Regions from separate parts of the Paractinoplanes brasiliensis genome, predicted to be linked through region 3. Evidence: riboswitches for the same ligand, from Rfam matches in the RefSeq annotation. Region 3 holds a riboswitch; each other region holds the start of a gene.
What was found. A riboswitch is a leader RNA that binds a small molecule or an ion and turns the genes downstream of it on or off. The one in region 3 is predicted to bind cobalamin.
Positions count from the first base shown of each region.

Region 1 (5,800 bases), 410 kb from region 3:
GGCCCTCGGCCAGCGGGGTCCGGCCACCGGCCGGCAGGTCGGCCAGGCGGCGTGAGGCGACGTCGACCGAGCCGGTCGGCGGCAGGACGACCTCGGCGGTGTGCCGCCGGAACGTCACCAGAGCGACCTTGTCCCGGCGGCGGTAGGCGTCCAGCAGCAGCGACAGCGCAGCGGTCTTGACCTGCTCCATACGGCGGCGGGCCGCCATCGAACCGGACGCGTCCACGCACAGCAGCACGAGGTTCGACTCCCGCCCGACGGTCTCGGCCCGGCGCAGGTCGCCGGGCACGAGCGCGAGGCCGCGACCGCCGCTCAGGCCACCACGGGAACGCTGGTGCGGCGCCGCCGCGGTGATGGTGCCCGGCAGGTGCAGACGACCGCCGGTGGCCGTGCCGCCCCGCAGCCCGGCGACTCGGCCCTGCGGCGTCCGGGCCCGGGACCGGCGGCCGGCCTGACCGTCGCCGGTTCCCTTCACGACGAGCAGCCGGGCACGTGCCGGCTCACCGGCGGAGGCCACCGATGTGGCGCCGGCGGTCTGCGGTTCGGGAGCGGCGGATCCGGGGCCGTTCCCGGCCGGTCCCTCGTGCCCGGTGTCGTCCGGTGCCCCGTTGCCGGGGCCGCCAGGTCCGTCCGGTCCGGGGTCGGGGTCGGGGTTGTCGGGGCCGAGCAGGTCGTCGAGGCGGTCCTGGTCGAGGCCGGGCTCGTCGAAGGGGTTACGGCGGCGGCGGTGCGGCAGCGCGAGGCGGGCGGCGACCCGGATGTCCTCGACCGTCACCAGCGTGCGTCCCCGCCAGGCCGCGTGTGCCGCGGCGGCGCGGGCGGTGACGAGGTCCGCACGCAGGCCGTCGACGTCGAACGCGGCGCACAGCTCGGCGATCCTGGTGAGCGTCTCGTCGTCGAGCACGACATCGGCCAGCGACCGCCGCGCGGCGGCCAGCCGGGCGCGCATGCCGTCCTGCTCCCCGGCCCAGCGTGCGGCGAAGCCCTCGGGGTCGGCGTCGAACGCCAGCCGGCGGCGCACCGCCTGCACCCGCCGGACGGGGTCGCGCGGGGCGGTGACCTCGACGGTCAGGCCGAACCGGTCGAGCAGTTGCGGGCGCAATTCGCCCTCCTCCGGGTTCATCGTGCCGATCAGCACGAACCGGGAGGCGTGCTCGACGGAGACACCGTCGCGTTCGACGCTGACCCGGCCGGTCGCCGCGGCGTCGAGCAGCAGGTCGACCAGGTGGTCGGGCAGCAGGTTGACCTCGTCGACGTAGAGCAGGCCACGATGAGCCCGGGCCAGCAGACCGGGTTCGAACGCGACGACCCCGTCACGCAGTGCCGCGTCGAGCTTCAGCGAACCGGTCACCCGGTCGTCGCCGGCCCCGACGGGCAGTTCGACGAGGCGTACCGGGCGTTCGACGACGGGTGTGGACGCGCCGAAGGGCCCGTCGGGGCAGACCGCCGAGGGATCGTCCGGGTCGATCGAGAACCGGTCGCCCGCGTAGACCCGCACCGCCGGGAGCACCTCGGCCAGGCCGCGCACGGTAGTCGTCTTGGCGGTGCCCTTCTCGCCGCGGACCAGGACGCCGCCGATGAGCGGGTCGATCGCGACCAGGGTGAGGGCGAGGGTCATGTCGTCGGCGCCGACGACGGCACAGAAGGGGTACTGCGCTGGCATGTAGGGCTCCCGCTCGATCTGCCATGGCGGTCCACGACGCGGAGTGCGCCGTGGCTCGGATCGAGGCCGGTCTTCGGACTTCCCAGGTCGATCGCCCGGGTCACCGCAGCGGGCCCTGTGCCGGATTCTCACCGGCTTCCCAGATTCTCCCCGTGACCGCGGTCGTGGGGCACCTCGAACCTGTGCATCACCATAGACGCCCCGGCGGCCGGGGCAAGGGCCGGTGGGCGGGCTAGGGTGCTCCTCCATGGAGGACCGGGTGACCGTCGTGGGGATCGGGGCTGACGGGTGGGTGGGTCTGCCGGAGCCGTCCCGGGCGCTCGTGCGGGCGGCCGCGACGCTGCTCGGCGGGCGTCGGCACCTCGATGCCGTACCGCCGGTCGACGGTCAGCAGCGCCTGACGTGGCCGTCGCCGCTGCGGGACAATCTCCCAGGTCTGCTGGCCGCGGCACGAGGGCCGGTCGTCGTACTGGCCTCCGGTGACCCGCTCGTGTCGGGCATCGGCACGACGCTGCTGGACGTTCTCGGCCGAGATCGGGTGACCATCGTTCCCGGGGTCTCGTCGGTGGCTCTCGCCCGGGCACGTCTCGGCTGGCCGGCCGAGTCAGTGACCACCGTGAGCCTGGTCGGCCGGGACGTACGGCTGGTCGTGCCCGCGTTGGCGGCCGGCCGGCGGCTGCTGGTCCTGTCCAGCGACGAGACGACACCCGCGGCCGTCGCCGGCGTGCTCACCGGGTTCGGCTGGGGGCAGTCCCGGCTGGTCGTGCTCGGTGACCTCGGCGCCGCCGGGGAGTCGTGTGCCGAGACCACCGCTGCCGGGTGGGACGTCGAAGAGGTGCCGCGGCTGAACGTCCTCGCCGTGGAGGTCCGCGGCGCCGGTCCGGGCTGGGCGGCGGGTGGGATGCTGCCCGACGACGCGTTCGAGCACACCGGGCAGATCACCAAACGGGACCTGCGGGCCGGCGCCCTGGCCCGGCTCGCGCCCGCGCCCGGTCAGCTGCTGTGGGACGTCGGCGCCGGCAGCGGCTCGATCGGCGTGGAGTGGATGCGGGCCTGGCCGACGGCGCGGGCGATCGCGGTCGAGTCCCGCCCCGACCGGGCGGCGCTGGTGCGGCGCAACGCGGCAGCCCTCGGCGTGCCCGGCCTGCGTACGGTCGAAGGCTCGGCGCCCGGGGCCCTGTCCGGTCTCGAACGTCCCGACGCGGTGTTCGTCGGTGGCGGGGCCACGGTCCCCGGCGTGCTGGACACGTGCTGGGACGCGCTCGGCGCCGGTGGCCGGCTCGTCGTTCACGGGGTCACCGCCGAGACCGAGGCGGTGCTGCTGGAACAGCACCGCCGCCGGGGCGGGGAACTCGTCCGCCTGCACGTCGAGCGGGCCGAGCCGCTCGGAGGCTTCACCGGCTGGACGCCCGCGCGGGCCGTCAGCCAATGGTCCGTCCGCAAGGGAGAATCGTGACAGTTCACTTCGTCGGGGCGGGGCCGGGCGCCGCCGACCTGCTCACGCTGCGTGCGGTACGCCTGCTCGAGGCCGCCGACGTGTGCCTGTACCCGGGCACCTACCTCGACGCGGCGGTGCTGGATCACTGCCGCGACGACGCGCGGCTGATCGACACCCAGCAGCTCGACCTGGACCGGATCACCACCCACCTGGTGCGGGCCCACGCCGACGGGTCGGAGGTCGTACGGCTGTGTTCCGGTGACCCGTCGTTGTACTCCGCGGTGCACGAGCAGGCACGCCGGCTCGACGCCGCCCGGGTCCCGTGGGACATCACTCCCGGTGTGCCGGCGTACGCGGCTGCCGCGGCCGCCGTCGGCGCCGAGCTGACCGTCCCGGAGCTGGCCCAATCGGTCGTGCTCACCCGCGCGCAGGCCCGGTCCACCCCCATGCCGCCGGGGGAGGAGCTGGCCGCGTACGCCGCGACGGGGGCGACGCTGGCCCTGCACCTCGCCGTCACGCGTACCCGCGAGCTGGCTGCCGGACTGGCTGGGCACTACGGCCACGACTGCCCGGTCGTGGTGGTGTTCCGGGTGTCGCAGCCGCAGGAGCTCATCCTGCGCGGCACGTTGGCCGACATCGGCGACCGGGTCGAGGCCGCGGGCCTGCGGCAGGCCGCGGTCATCCTGGTCGGCCCGGCAGTGGCCGCGGACGTCCGCGGTGGGGAGTCCTTCCTCTACTCGGCCGGCCGCGAGCGCCGCGGGCGCGGCTGATCAGGCGACGAAGCGCGGGCTCCAGACCCGTCCGGCCGCGGTGACCCGGGTGCCCGACGCGCCGACGATCACCAGGCATTTCATGTCGATGTTCCCGGGCTCGAGCTCGCCGAGCGTGGTGACGGTCAGACTTTCGCCGGCGCGGCCGATGTCGCGGCCCACGACGACGACGGTCCGCGGCGACTTGCGCTCCAGCAGCACGTCCCGGGCCCGTGCGACCTGTTCGGTGCGTGAGCGTGAGCGCGGGTTGTAGAGGGCCAGCACCAGATCGGCCTCGGCGACCGCGCGCAGCCGCTTCTCCACGACCTCCCACGGTTTGAGCCGGTCCGACAGGCTCATCACCGCGAAGTCAGCGCCGATCGGTGCGCCTGCGCGCGCCGCGACGGCCTGGACCGCGGAGATACCCGGCACGACCCGTACGGCGACGTCGGTGTACCGGGGATCTTCTGCCGCCTCGAACACCGCCGACGCCATGCCGAAGACGCCCGCGTCACCTCCGGAGACCACGGCGACCCGCTCACCGGCCAGCGCCAGCTCGAGCGCCTCCCGGGCCCGGTCGAGCTCCACCGTGTTGCCGGACGCGTGGCGCACGAGCCCGGGGCGCTGCGCGACTCGCTGCACGTACGGCCCGTAGCCGACGACGTGGCCGACCTCGGCGAGCACCTGCGACGCCTCGGGGGACAACCACCGGTCGGGGCCGGGGCCGAGGCCCACGACGACGACCTCGGCGCCGGGGGCGGGTTCGGGGGCCTCGGCTGCCGGGCGGTCGTAGCGGGAGACATCGGGACGGGTGTCCCCGGGTACCAGCACGATCGAGAAGTACGGCACGGTGGCGGGGTCCACGTCGGCGACCGGCAGCACCCGCTCGGCGGTCATCGACGCCCGTTCGACGTACCAGGACCCGTCGATCCGTCCGGCCTGCTCGAGCGCGGAGCGGACCTTGGCGAACGTCCGGCCCAGCTTCATGATCACCGCCCCGTCGGTGTCGGCGAGACGGCGGGCCAGCTCCGGCTCGGGCAACGTGCCGGGCAGCACGGTCAGCACGTCGGTCTGCCGGACCAGCGGCAGGGCGGTGGTGGCGGTCGCGGCGGCGAAGGCGGGCACACCGGCGACGACCTGGGTGTCGAACTCGCCGGCGAGACGGTCGTGCAGGTACATGAACGAGCCGTAGAGCATCGGATCACCCTCGGCCAGCACGACGACGTCGCGGCCCGCCGTCAGGTGCGTCCGCAGCCGCTCGGTGGACTCGGCGTAGAAATCGGCCATCGCCCCGGCGTACCCGCCCGGGTGCTCGGTGCTCTGGGTCGTGACCGGATAGACCAGAGCCTCCTCGATCACGTCGTCCGGGAACAGCCCGGCGGCGACACGGCGCGCGTTGGACTGCTTGCCGACGCCCTGGTGATAGGCGATGACCTGGGCCGCGCCGATCAGCCGGGCGGCTTTGAGCGTGAGGAGTTCCGGATCACCCGGCCCGACCCCGACGCCGGACAGCCGCCCGTTCACTCCGCCTCCCGGGCGAGGGCGTTCAGCGCGGACGCGGCCATCGCCGAGCCGCCCCGGCGCCCGGTCACCACGAGGTACGGCACGTCGAGCCCGGGGGCGTCGGCGGCGAGGTCGATCAGCGCCTGCTTGGACTCGGCCGCGCCGATGAAGCCCACCGGCGTGCCGATGATCGCGGCCGGTCGTGGCGCCCCGTCGCGCAGCATCTCCAGCAGATGGAACAGGGCGGTGGGCGCGTTGCCGAAGGCGACGACCGCGCCGGCGAGATGCTCGGCCCACAGCGACACCGCCGCGGCCGACCGGGTCGTGCCCCAGGCTCGGGCGAGCTCCGGGACCTCGGGCTCACGCAGGTAACAGCGGACCTCGTTGGCGCGCGGCAGCCGGGCGCGGGTGACGCCGGCGGCGACCATGTGCGCGTCGGTCAGGATC
Region 1 covers NZ_SNWR01000002.1:1,172,296-1,178,095, reverse strand. Annotated here, with positions in the region: gene C8E87_RS37465 (VWA domain-containing protein) at 1-1,663, opposite strand, end outside; cobalamin riboswitch at 1,711-1,855, opposite strand; gene cbiE (precorrin-6y C5,15-methyltransferase (decarboxylating) subunit CbiE) at 1,911-3,119, shown strand; gene C8E87_RS37455 (cobalt-precorrin-4/precorrin-4 C(11)-methyltransferase) at 3,116-3,871, shown strand; gene C8E87_RS37450 (precorrin-2 C(20)-methyltransferase) at 3,872-5,374, opposite strand; gene C8E87_RS37445 (precorrin-8X methylmutase) at 5,371-5,800, opposite strand, start outside.
Region 1: it holds a riboswitch for cobalamin, as region 3 does, so the genes downstream of both, C8E87_RS37465 (VWA domain-containing protein) here and C8E87_RS39220 (ribonucleoside-diphosphate reductase subunit alpha) in region 3, are expected to answer to the same signal.

Region 2 (5,800 bases), 410 kb from region 3:
GCGGTCGTTTCGTGATCGAGAACTACGTTCCCGTCCCGGCCGAGTCGCCCCGGCTCTTCGCGGACACCGGCCAGCACCGAGGCGTCGAGGTGTACGACGTCGGCAAGCAGATCGCGGTTTCACACCACACGTGGATCCTCGACGGCGAAGTCCACACGTACGCGTCCGCCCACCGCTACGTCGGGACCGCCGAGCTCGACGACATGGCACGCGCGGCCGGCATGAGTTTGCGCGAGCGCTGGGCGGACTGGCAGCGCGGCCCGTTCACCGACACCAGCCCGGCCCACATCTCGGTCTGGCAGGCCCGGGTCGATCTCAGCCGTCCCGGGACGGCTGAGAACGATTGACGCCGCGCGAACCGCCGCCCTCGGCAGCACCGATGACGGCACGGTCGAAGTACCTGTCGACCGGGGCACCGGTGAAGCCGCCGCTCACCGTACGCGTGGCTCTGCTCGACAGAGCTACGCCTGTTCCAGGTCGAGGAGGTAGCCGACAGTGGTCCGGGCGGCTCCGGCGCGTTGGACGACCGCGACATCTTCGCCTCGCCCGCGGGTGACGCGGCCGCTGCCCGGTAAGCCGTCCAGCCGGACGACCCGGTGGACGAGCCATGTCCGTACGGCGTGACGCAGCAGTTCAGCCTCGGGTTCGTACGCCCCGGTCTCGTACGGTTCGGCGATGCTCAACTGGCCCCGCACGCGTGTCCACATTCCCGGCTGCGGCACCGGCGCGGCTGGATCCGAGCCGGTTTCCCGGTACACCCCGAGACGCGGGAAGCCGGGCGACGGTCCGGCGGCCGCCTCGCTGACATAGATGCCGAGCCCGTCGACGTCGAGCATCCACCCGGCCGCCCAGGCGGTGTTCTCCATGGCGACAGGCCGGCCGACCAGGTCGTAGACGCCACGGTTGTCCGGGAGCGCATGATCCCCGGGCGTGAAGGTCACCGTTGGCCGGCCGTCGTCATCCTTGCCCACCGGGGTCCGGTACCGGCAGTACAACGCCAGAGGCATCTCGACCAGGCCGCCGACCTCGGCGGTGAACCCGTCGCTGCCCACCACACTGTCGGGGACGAAGACATCACGCCACAGCATGTTCACACACTGATCTTGGGTCATGGGCCGGCAGAAATGTGTCGTACCCCCTCACTAGGTTGCCGGCATGAGTCGTGAGGAGTTGCAGCGGCAGACGTTGGCAGCCGCGCTGGGCGATGCCGGCATGGTCCGGGACGTGTTCGACGACGTCGATGGCTGGGTCGCTTCCGTCGGTCCGAGCCCGCCTGATCCGTTGGGGGCCGAGGTGTGGGTGTTCGATCCAGGGCTGTCCCGGGTGCTGCTGGTGCGACATCCGTGGCGGGGCTGGGTTCCGCCCGGCGGGCAGGTCGAGCCCGGCGAAACGCCCCGCCAGGCGGCGCGGCGGGAGCTGTTCGAGGAGACCGGGGTCGAGGCCGATCTCCTCGCACAGCCGGCTGCGGTCGACGTCCGGTCGTACAAGACCGGCGAGCCACCGACCCTGAGCCTGTCCTATGCCGCGTTCGGCGACCCCTCAGCAACGCTGGTGGCCGAGCCCGCTCAGCCCGCCGCGTGGATGAGTCTGGATCAGGCATGGGAGAGCTGGTTTCCCGATGACCGGTTCCGGATGCGTGAGTATGCGCAGGGGCTGGTCGACTGACAGACTGTGGAACCTGGTCAACTGGGAGGACGTCACCAAACACTTCGACGCCGCCCGCGCCGCCGGCACCCCGATCATCGTCGACCCTGACGATGGATGCCGCCGCCGCGCTCGCCGCCCGCAACGTGCCGCCGCCCGCAACGTGCCGTCGGCCGCAACGTGCCGCCAACATCGCGGTGACTTCGGCGACGTCGAGGGCGGCGGCCGGGCGAATGGGCAGCGGGCGATACTGGGGCGGTGGATGGACAGGCCCGCCTGACGGGGCGGCTCATGGTGGCGCTGCTCGAACCGGCTGAGCGGGGCGAGGTCGCGGCGGGCTCGGCCGGCCCCGTGTACGCTCCCGCGGTCCCGGTGGTCGGACGTCACCCGTGAAGGTCCTCGTGCTCGGCGGGACGGGCGAGGCCCGTGCGCTCGCGGACGCGCTGGTCGAGGACGGCGCCGTGGTCGTGACCTCGCTCGCGGGACGGGTCTCGCGTCCTCGGCTGCCTGTCGGACAGGTACGCATCGGCGGTTTCGGCGGCGTTGACGGGCTGGCCGCTTACCTGGCGGAGAGCGGCGCCGACGCGGTGGTCGACGCGACGCACCCGTTCGCGCAGCGGATCAGCGCCAACGCGGCAGTGGCGTGCCCGGCGGCCGGAGTGCCGCTGGTCCGTCTGGAACGTCCGGGCTGGGCCGTCCGTCCGGAGGCGCGCACGTGGCACTGGGCAGGCGACCACGGTGAGGCAGCCGGCATGGCGGCGCGGCTGGGGGAGCGACCGTTCCTCACCGTCGGGCGGCAGTCGCTCGCCCACTTCGTCGAGCCGCTGCGCCGTCATGCCTGCCTGGTTCGGGTGGTGGACGAGCCCGACATCGCTCTTCCGGCGTCCTGGACGCTGCTGCGCAGCCGCGGTCCGTACACCGTCGGCAGTGAGCGGGAAGTGATGGCGGGCGCGGACGTCCTGGTGACTAAGGACTCCGGCGGTGACCACACGGTGGCGAAGCTCGTGATCGCCGCGGAACGCGGGATGCCGGTGGTCGTGGTGCGCCGTGCCGGCCCGCCGGCCGGGGTACGGATCGTCGGTGACGTCGAGGCCGCACTGGCGTGGATCCGGGCACTGCCCGCTCGCTGGCATGGGCGGTGCTGGCATGGGCGGTGCTGGCATGGGCGGTGCTGGCATGGGCGGTGCTGGCATGGGCGATGCTGACAGGGGCGATGCTAGGCACGGGCGGTTGCTGACAGGGGCGGTTGCTGACACGGGCGATGCTGACAGGGGCGGAGCTGACAGGGGCGAAGCCGCAGGGGGAAACGGCTCAGAGCGCCGCGGCCAGCTCCTGACGGCGTAGCCGTTCGGCGGCCCGGTCCGCGTCGCGTCCGACCAGACCGGTCAGCACCACGCCCAGGACCGCCCACGTCGCGGCCAGGGTCATGAGAGACGAGAGGCGGAAGTACCAGAGCGTGTCGGCAGGGAAGTCACCGACTTCGTTGACCGTCGGCAGCACAGCACCCGCGACCACGACGACCACGAGGTAGGCGCCGGCGGCGGCCAGCACCGCCGGATAGGCGCCCAGCCGGGGCAGCAGACGGCGGGCCAGGAGCACGGCACCGACGGCGGCAGCCAGGCTCAATGCCCAGAACCCGAAATACAGGGCGGTCCGTTCGCTGATCGTGTCGCCGGAGCCCACCGCCGGTGGTGTGGCGGGGTACTTGAGGAACGGCACGAGGGCGGCGGCGACGAAACCGACGGCGGCCACCGTAGCGGTGCTGGCCCGTGCGGACAGTCCGCCGAGGCGCCCGGCGGCGAAGGCAGCGGCGAGTGCCGTCGCTCCACCGAGGACGATGCCCACCAGGACGGTGCCCAGCGCCAGGCCCCCGGTCGACTGGGTGCCACGCGAGACCGCGGCCTCCTCGTCGTGGCTGTGGGGTTGCCCGGCGGTTGCGGTGTCGTGCGTGTGCTCGGCGGCGCCGGCTTCCTCCAGGGCGATGGCCGCGTCGATCTGGGGTTCGGCGACGACGTAGGAGACGAGGAAGGCGGCGAAACCGGCGATGAGTCCGGCCAGCAGCCCGTGGACGAGAAACGTACGTGGGGTCATCGAGGGTCCGTTCGAGAGCCGGCCGCGGGCAGCACGAAATGCCGGCGGCGCCGGGAACGAGGAAGAACGAGGAATCCGGACGGCCGGACGTGTGCCGCTTGGCGTCAGTGGCAGGGGAAGCCCAGCACGTGCCGCGCGTCGTGCGTCAGCTCGTGGAGGAAGGTGCCCTCGAAGACGGAGAAAGCTCCCTGCTCGGCGCCCACGAAATACAGGACGACGGCGGTGAGCAGCGCGAAGAAGAGTGCCCAGGGGGCGAGCGCGCGTACGGGAACGGTGGGAAGAGCGGCCGGAACGGCCGTGGTCGCCTGAGGCATGACACTCCTTGGGATGCTGCGTCCCGTCAATGGGTGGTCGACCTGGCTGGAGGGTCTGGCTTCGCCGCGAGCGGCGTCACAGTAGCGCGACTGCGCCGGATTCACACCGGCTTCCTTCAGCAAGGTGGACCGACCATATCAGGTATCGGAGCGAACCGATCGGTGCACGGCGTCGGCAAACGACTGGGCCAGGTGCGGGTGCCCGGCCCAGTGCACGTGAAGGTAGGAGGCGCTGAGGCCGGGACCGGCGAACCCGGCGTCGCGGCCCTCGACACGCCAGGCGGGGTGTTCGCCGTGCCCGGGGGTGACGGTGGTGCGGTGGAACTCGTGGCCGGTGGCGGTGGCTCCCCGTTCGCCCAGCAGCTGGTCCGAGCCGAGTTCGGCCCGGACGTACGCGAGGGTGAGCCGGGGCGTCATGACCGCGTCGGCGTCGAGCGCCCCGACCATCGGGTGCCCGTCGACGGAACGGCACAGGTACAGCAGCCCGGCGCACTCCGCGACGGTCGGGACACCGTCGAGGACTGCCTGGCGCAGTTCGTGGCGCAGGGCGGAGTTGGCGCTCAGCGTGGACGCGTGCACCTCGGGGAAGCCCCCGCCGAGGTACAACCCACTCGTCCCGGCGGGGAGCCGCTGGTCGCGGGCCGGGTCGAACGTGACGACGGCGCAGCCCGCCGCCTGCAGCAGCTCGGCCGTCTCGGCGTACCGGAACGTGAAGGCACGCCCGGCCGCGACCGCGACGACCGGTGATCCGGAGCCGGGGCGGCGGATGTGTGCCGCCGGGTTCCACGGCTCCGCGTTCAGATCGGGGGCGGTGCGTGCCACCTGCAGCACGGCGTCGAGGTCGACGTGACGGGAGATCTGCTCGGCGAGCAGGCCCAGGGAGGCGGCCGCCTCGTCGCGTTCGGCGGCCGGGACGAGCCCGAGGTGCCGTGACGGAGCGGTGACACCCTGGTCGCGGTGCAGGATCCCCAGCACGGGCACGCCGGTGGACTCCACCGCGCGGGCCGCCTCGGCGGCGTGGCGCGACGAGCCGGCCTTGTTGAGCACGACGCCCGCGACGGTGATGCCGGGCTGGAACGTGGCCATTCCGTGCACGACGGCGCCCACGCTGCGCGAGGTGTGCGAGATGTCCACGACCAGCAGGATCGGGGTCGCGGTGAGGGTCGCGAGGTGCGCGGTGGAGGCGAACCCGTCGCCGCCGATGCGGCCGTCGTACAGGCCCATGACTCCTTCGACGATCGCGATGTCGGCGTCGCGGGCGCCGTGCAGCAGCAGCGGAACCACGAGGGAGGGGTCGGTCAGGTGCGGGTCGAGGTTGCGGCCGGGGCGTCCGGTGGCCAGGGCGTGGTAACCGGGGTCGATGTAGTCGGGCCCCACTTTGTGCCCTGACACGGTGTGCCCGCGCGCGGCGAGCGCGGCCATGAGCCCGGTCGCGACCGTTGTCTTGCCGTGGCCGGACGCCGGCGCCGCGACGATCAGCCGCGGCAGGCTCACCATTCGATGCCTCGCTGGCCCTTCCGGCCGACGTCCATCGGGTGCTTGACGTGCTGCATCTCGGTCACCAGGTCGGCTGCCCCGACCAGCCGGGGATCGGCCCGGCGTCCGGTGACGACCACGTGCTGACGGCCGGGACGACGGGTCAGCGTCTCGACGACGTCGTCGGTGTCGACCCAGCCCCACTGCATCGGATAGGTGAACTCGTCCAAGATGTACAGCTGGTGCCGTTCGGCCTGGATGCGGCGTTTCACCTC
Region 2 covers NZ_SNWR01000002.1:1,178,769-1,184,568, reverse strand. Annotated here, with positions in the region: gene C8E87_RS37510 (class I SAM-dependent methyltransferase) at 1-347, shown strand, start outside; gene C8E87_RS37505 (hypothetical protein) at 462-1,088, opposite strand; gene C8E87_RS37500 (NUDIX domain-containing protein) at 1,156-1,665, shown strand; gene C8E87_RS46035 (hypothetical protein) at 1,637-1,924, shown strand; gene C8E87_RS37490 (cobalt-precorrin-6A reductase) at 2,034-2,849, shown strand; gene C8E87_RS37485 (CbtA family protein) at 2,956-3,735, opposite strand; gene C8E87_RS37480 (CbtB domain-containing protein) at 3,840-4,049, opposite strand; adenosylcobalamin (AdoCbl) riboswitch at 4,048-4,191, opposite strand; gene C8E87_RS37475 (cobyrinic acid a,c-diamide synthase CobB) at 4,188-5,546, opposite strand; gene cobO (cob(I)yrinic acid a,c-diamide adenosyltransferase) at 5,540-5,800, opposite strand, start outside.
Region 2: it holds a riboswitch for cobalamin, as region 3 does, so the genes downstream of both, C8E87_RS37480 (CbtB domain-containing protein) here and C8E87_RS39220 (ribonucleoside-diphosphate reductase subunit alpha) in region 3, are expected to answer to the same signal.

Region 3 (5,800 bases):
GCACGTCTGCGGGGGCCTCGACGGACAGGATCGCGCGGCGCCGCTGCTCGCTGTCGAGCGATTCGACGAGCTCACGGGCCAGGTCCTCGACACGGGCCAGCGGCCGGTTGACCGCCCCGCCGAGCAACTCGGACGAGGCCGGGTCGGCGCCCAGGAAACACGGCGTGGTGGCGACCACCTCACCGTCGACGACCAGATTGTTCAGCGACACGTGGTGCCCGCCGAACCGCCACCCCCACGTGCCGCCGCCGGCCGGCTCGCCGAAGACACGCAGGTAGTAGAGGCCCGGGTCGCGGCGGCGTTCCCTGCCGGAGGAGGCCGGGAAGCCCTCGGCATGGTCGAGGACGTTCTCCAGTCCGATCGTCGTCGCGACCGTGACGTAACCCGCGCGGGACAGCCCGGTCGACACGAGCCGCATGGCCGCCTGCTGCTGAGCCGGACGCTGCTGGTGGAACGTCAGCCCACCGTGATCGGTCGGCGTGTAGAACCAGCGCCGCCGCTCCTCGTCCGTCGCGTCGTCCGACGGCTGCGCCCCGAGGGCGATCGCTCGCTGCTCGGCGCTCAGCAGTTCCAGCCAGGCCCGCGCCGCCTCGGTCATGCGAGCAGCCAGCCCTCGGCGATCCGGTTGAGCAGCCATGACCCCAATCTAGTGGTCACCGGGCCTTGGCCCGCACCCGGTCGACAGCCCACTCGCCTGCGCGGCCGTGGGAGCCGTCGCACCTGTTGACGGGCGCGGCCGCCTCACACCGCCCCACCACCCTCTTGACGGGCGCCGCCCGCCTGAAACCGTCCCACTCTCTTAACGGGCACCACCGCCCGAAACCGCCCCACCCCCCTTGACAAGCACCACCGCCCCAGACCGCCCCACCGTCCTGACGGGCACCACCGCCCGAGGCCGTCCCGCCCTTTGTCGGACGCGGCCGGCCGAGGCCATCGCACTCCTCTGACGGGCGGGGCGATCTGAGCCGCTGCGCTGCTCCCACACGCGCGGCGGTCCGGGGCCGTTTTTGTCGGGGGTCGTCCGTAGAGTGGACGGCATGCCGGGTTTCGTGGACGACGCCGGGACAGTGCTCGCGGCGGCGGCTCGGCTCGGGCCCTACTTTGCCTGGTTGCCCGAACGGGTCGCGGGCGAGCCCGATTGGCGGCCGTTCAGCGACCTGCTCCAACCGGAGGTTGCCGCCGAGCGGGTCGCGGCCGGGCGGCGGGTGATCGCGCGCTCGGCAGGAATGGGTCCGGATCAGATCGAGGAGCGGGTGGCGGCTTCCGTGGTGTTCCTCGGGTTCGCGTCACGGCTGGTGTCTCCGCTGCTCGCGACCGCTGCGCTGACCGGTGTGATCCCAGCGGCCGCGCCCGACCGGCTGCGGTGGCGCGCCGCCGGGAGCGGGCCACTGCCCATCGCGTACGGGGAAATGGAAGCTCTCGATGGCTCGGCGCGAGAACTCAACCGGGTCGCGATCCAGGGGCTCGTCGCGCCGCTGGTCACGGTCTTCCGGCGCCGGTTCGTGCTGTCGCAGCACGTGTTGTGGGGCAATGTGGCCTCGGCGCTGGGAGGCGCGGCCGGCATGATCGCCGACGAGCGGGCCGCCGCTCTCGCGTCGGAGCTGCTGGCCGTGCCTCCGCTGGCCGGCATGGCGACAGTGGACCGGCAGCCGCGATGGTTCCTGAGGCGCCGCAACTGCTGCCTCTACTACCGAGTCCCCGGCGGCGGCACGTGCGGCGACTGCGTCCTCGTCCGGAATGACCGGCCACGCGCGGGATAAAAGGGGGCCAGAAAAACGACACATGCCGCAACCACGCCAACCTCCCCGATCACCAACCACACCCACGACAAGAGACGGCCAGAAAAACGACACGCGCCGCGACCACGCCAACCTCCCCGATCACCAACCACACGCGGGACAAAAGGCGGCCAGAGAAAGCGGCACGTGCGGCTTCCGCGCCAACGTCCCCGATGACCGGCCACGCGCGCGATCGGAAGCGGCACGAGTAGGAGGGGCCCGGCCAGGACGCGGCGTAGGCCGTGAAACGGCGCGGACAAGAAGGGGCGCGGCCAGCGAAAGCCACGACCAGCAGGGGCGCGGCCAGCGAAAGCCACGACCTGCAGAGGCGCGGCCAGCGAAAGCCACGACCTGCAGAGGCGCGGGCAAGCAGAGACGCGGCCAAGCAGAGGCGCGGGCAAGCAGAGACGCGGCCAAGCAGAGACGCGGCCAGGCAAGAGGCATGGGCAAGAATTGGCGATGCGCGGGGCAGAATGGGCCGGTGACTGAATTCGATCCGCGGGCGCTGCTCGCCGAGAGCCGCCTCGGTGTGCTGGCCACGCTCAAGTCGTCCGGTATGCCCCAGCTCTCCCCCGTCACGCCGTTCTACGACCGTGAGGCCGAACGCGTCTACGTGTCGGTCGTCGAGGGCCGGGCCAAGACCACCAACGTACGCCGTGACCCCCGTGCCGCCATCGAGGTGACCAGTTCGGACGGGCGGTCGTGGGCCACCGCCGAGGGAACGGTCGAACTGATCGGCCCGAGCGACGACCCGGACGGCCCCGAGGTCGAGGCCCTGGTCGACTACTACCGCCGGGCCGCCGGCGAGCACCCCGACTGGCAGGAGTACCGCCAGGTCATGGTCGACGACCGGCGCGTGTTGCTGGTGCTCAAGGTCGGCCACGTCTACGGCCAGAGAATCGGGTAGGCCTACGACACGGGGAGGCCGGGATGACGACGTCAGGTGGAGGCTGCGCCTACGACGTCAGGTAGAAGACGGCGATCCCGGTCGCGAGCACGCCGAGCAGCAGCCGCAGCGCGGTCTCGGGCAGCCGCGGCTGCAGCCGTGCGCCCAGGAAACCGCCGATGAGGCCGCCCACCCCGCTGAGCAGCCCGAGTGTCCACTGCGGCGCGATGTCCCCGGTCGTGGTCACGGCGAGAATCCCGTACGTGGCGGCGCCCGCGATGGATGTCACAAAAGTCGCGGCGAGGGCGGCGGGGGCGATGCGGCTCATCGGCGTGCCCCGGCCGGCCAGGATCGGGCCGAGCAGCGACCCGCCGCCGATGCCGTAGACCCCACCGACCGTTCCGGCCGCCACCCCGAGACCGACGATTGTCCGGGACCGCAGCGGTGGACGGTCGGGGCGGCCGGGCCGCAGAGCTCGTACGCACAGCCACAGTCCCAGCGGCAGCAGCACCGCCCCGGCGACGATGCGGAAGGCCCCGGGACCCGGCACCAGGAACACCCGTACGCAGGCGCCGATCACCACGCCGGGCAGGGTGCCGGCCAGGAGCAGCCGGGCCAGCGGACCAGCGAACTGCCCGTTGCGGCCGTACCGCAGCAGCGCGCCCGGCCCGGAAACCACGTTGAACAGCAGGTTGGTCGGGGTGACGGCCGGGTTGGGCACGTGCAGCACGCTGAGCTGCACCGGCAGCAGGAAGACCGCCCCGGACACGCCGACCGGGGTGGTGACCAGCGCGATCAGCAGACCCGCGCCGAAGCCGCCGAGCGCGGTCTGCCATGTCATGCCCGGACTTTACAGACGATCATGAGGGCGCGACACGCCTGGCACACCATCTGGTGTTGCGTGTCGACACCCCCGCCCATATATGGTGTCTCCCGCAGCTGGTTCGAGCGCCGCGTGAGGCGGCGGTCGAGGCAAGAGGGAAGCCGGTGAAAATCCGGGACTGCCCCGCAGCGGTGAGTGGGAACGACCGCCGTCACACAAGCACTGGGCTCGCCACGAGCCTGGGAAGCGACGGCCAGTAGGAGCGTGTTCGACGCCCACGAGTCCGAAGACCTGCCAGCGCACCGTACGCCGGGCCTCGGTGTGCGGTGGTCGAAGGCCGCGTGGGACGGCTGACGCCGTACGCCCGGGCCTTGTTACGCCTGGGCGGCGTCCCCCTGCGTGTCCCGAGACCCCACGAGGGCTGGGAAGAGGGGGACATGGCACCCATGCAGGTGCGTAAACGCAACGGCGACCTGGAAACGGTCGACGTCAACAAGATCGTCAAGGCGGTCGAGCGCTGGGCCGCCGACCTGGGCGAGGTCGACCCGCTGCGGGTCGCGACCAAGACGATCAGCGGGCTCTACGACGGCGCCACCACCGAGGAACTGGACAAGCTGTCGATCCAGACGGCGGCCGAGCTGATCGGTGAGGAGCCGCAGTACTCGAAGCTGGCCGCCCGGCTGCTGGCCGCGTACGTGGACAAGGAGGTTCGCCTGCAGCAGGTGGCGAGCTTCAGCCAGTCCATCCGGTACGCGCACCAGCTGGGCCTGATCGGGGACACGACCGCGCAGTTCGTGGCGGCTCACGCGCGCAAGCTCGACGACGCCGTGGACGTCGGCGGGGACCTGCGCTTCGAGTACTTCGGGCTGCGTACGGTGGCCGACCGTTACCTGCTGCGGCACCCGCAGTCGCGGGACGTGGTCGAGACGCCGCAGTACTTCCTGCTGCGCGTGGCATGCGGCCTGTCGCGCACCCCGGCCGAGGCGATCGGGTTCTACCGGCTGATGTCGTCGCTGGCGTATCTGCCCAGCTCGCCGACGCTGTTCAACTCGGGCACCCGGCACACGCAGATGTCGTCGTGCTTCCTGGTCGACTCGCCGCGCGACGAGCTGGACTCCATCTACGAGCGGTATCACCAGGTCGCGAAGCTGTCCAAGTTCTCCGGCGGCATCGGCATCGCCTGGTCGCGGGTGCGGGGCCGGGGCGCGTTGATCCGGGGCACGAACGGCCGCTCGAACGGCATCGTCCCGTTCCTCAAGACGCTCGACGCGGGGGTGGCCGCGGTCAACCAGGGCGGTCGTCGCAAGGGCGCGGCCTGCGTGTATCTCGAGCCGTGGCACCCGGACGTCGAGGAGTTCCTGGAGCTGCGCGACAACACCGGCGAGGAGTCGCGCCGCACCCACAACCTGAACCTGGCCAACTGGATCCCCGACGAGTTCATGCGCCGGGTCGAGGCCGACGGCGACTGGTCGCTGATCGACCCGTCCGACGCGCCGGAGCTGCCCGACCTGTTCGGCACGGAGTTCGATCTCGCGTATCGCGCCGCCGAGAAGAAGGCCGTCAAAACCGTCAAGGCCCGGGACCTGTACGGGCGGATGATGCGCACGCTCGCCCAGACCGGCAACGGATGGATGACGTTCAAGGACCGGTCGAACGCGCTCTCCAACCAGACCGGCGCGCCCGGCAACACCATTCACCTGTCCAACCTGTGCACCGAGATCCTCGAGGTGAACAGCGACGACGAGACCGCCGTGTGCAATCTCGGCTCGATCAACCTGGGCGCGCACACCACCGCCGACGGCGTCGACTGGCCACGGTTGCGCGAGACCGTGCGTACGGCCGTGCACTTCCTCGACCGGGTCATCGACATCAACTACTACCCGTCCGAGCAGGCCGAGAGGTCGAACCCGCGCTGGCGGCCGGTCGGGCTGGGGCTGATGGGCCTGCAGGACGCGTTCTTCACGCTGCGGCTGCCGTTCGACTCCCCCGCCGCGCGTGAGCTCTCCACCCGCGTACAGGAGGAGATCTTCCTGACCGCGCTGGAGACGTCGGCCGGTCTCGCCGAGCGTTTCGGACCCCACCCCGCGTACGCCGAGACACGCGCGGCTCAGGGGCAGCTGCACCCGGAGTTGTGGGGCGCCACGCCCGAGCAGTCCGACCGGTGGGCGGCGCTCAAGATCCGTGTCGCGGCGACCGGTCTGCGCAACTCGCTGCTCGTCGCGATCGCTCCCACGGCCACCATCGCCTCGATCGCCGGCTGTTACGAGTGCATCGAGCCGCAGGTGTCCAACCTGTTCAAGCGTGAAACCATGT
Region 3 covers NZ_SNWR01000002.1:1,584,336-1,590,135, forward strand. Annotated here, with positions in the region: gene C8E87_RS39200 (DUF3500 domain-containing protein) at 1-637, opposite strand, end outside; gene C8E87_RS39205 ((2Fe-2S)-binding protein) at 1,038-1,760, shown strand; gene C8E87_RS39210 (PPOX class F420-dependent oxidoreductase) at 2,221-2,685, shown strand; gene C8E87_RS39215 (sulfite exporter TauE/SafE family protein) at 2,735-3,505, opposite strand; cobalamin riboswitch at 3,588-3,800, shown strand; gene C8E87_RS39220 (ribonucleoside-diphosphate reductase subunit alpha) at 3,925-5,800, shown strand, end outside.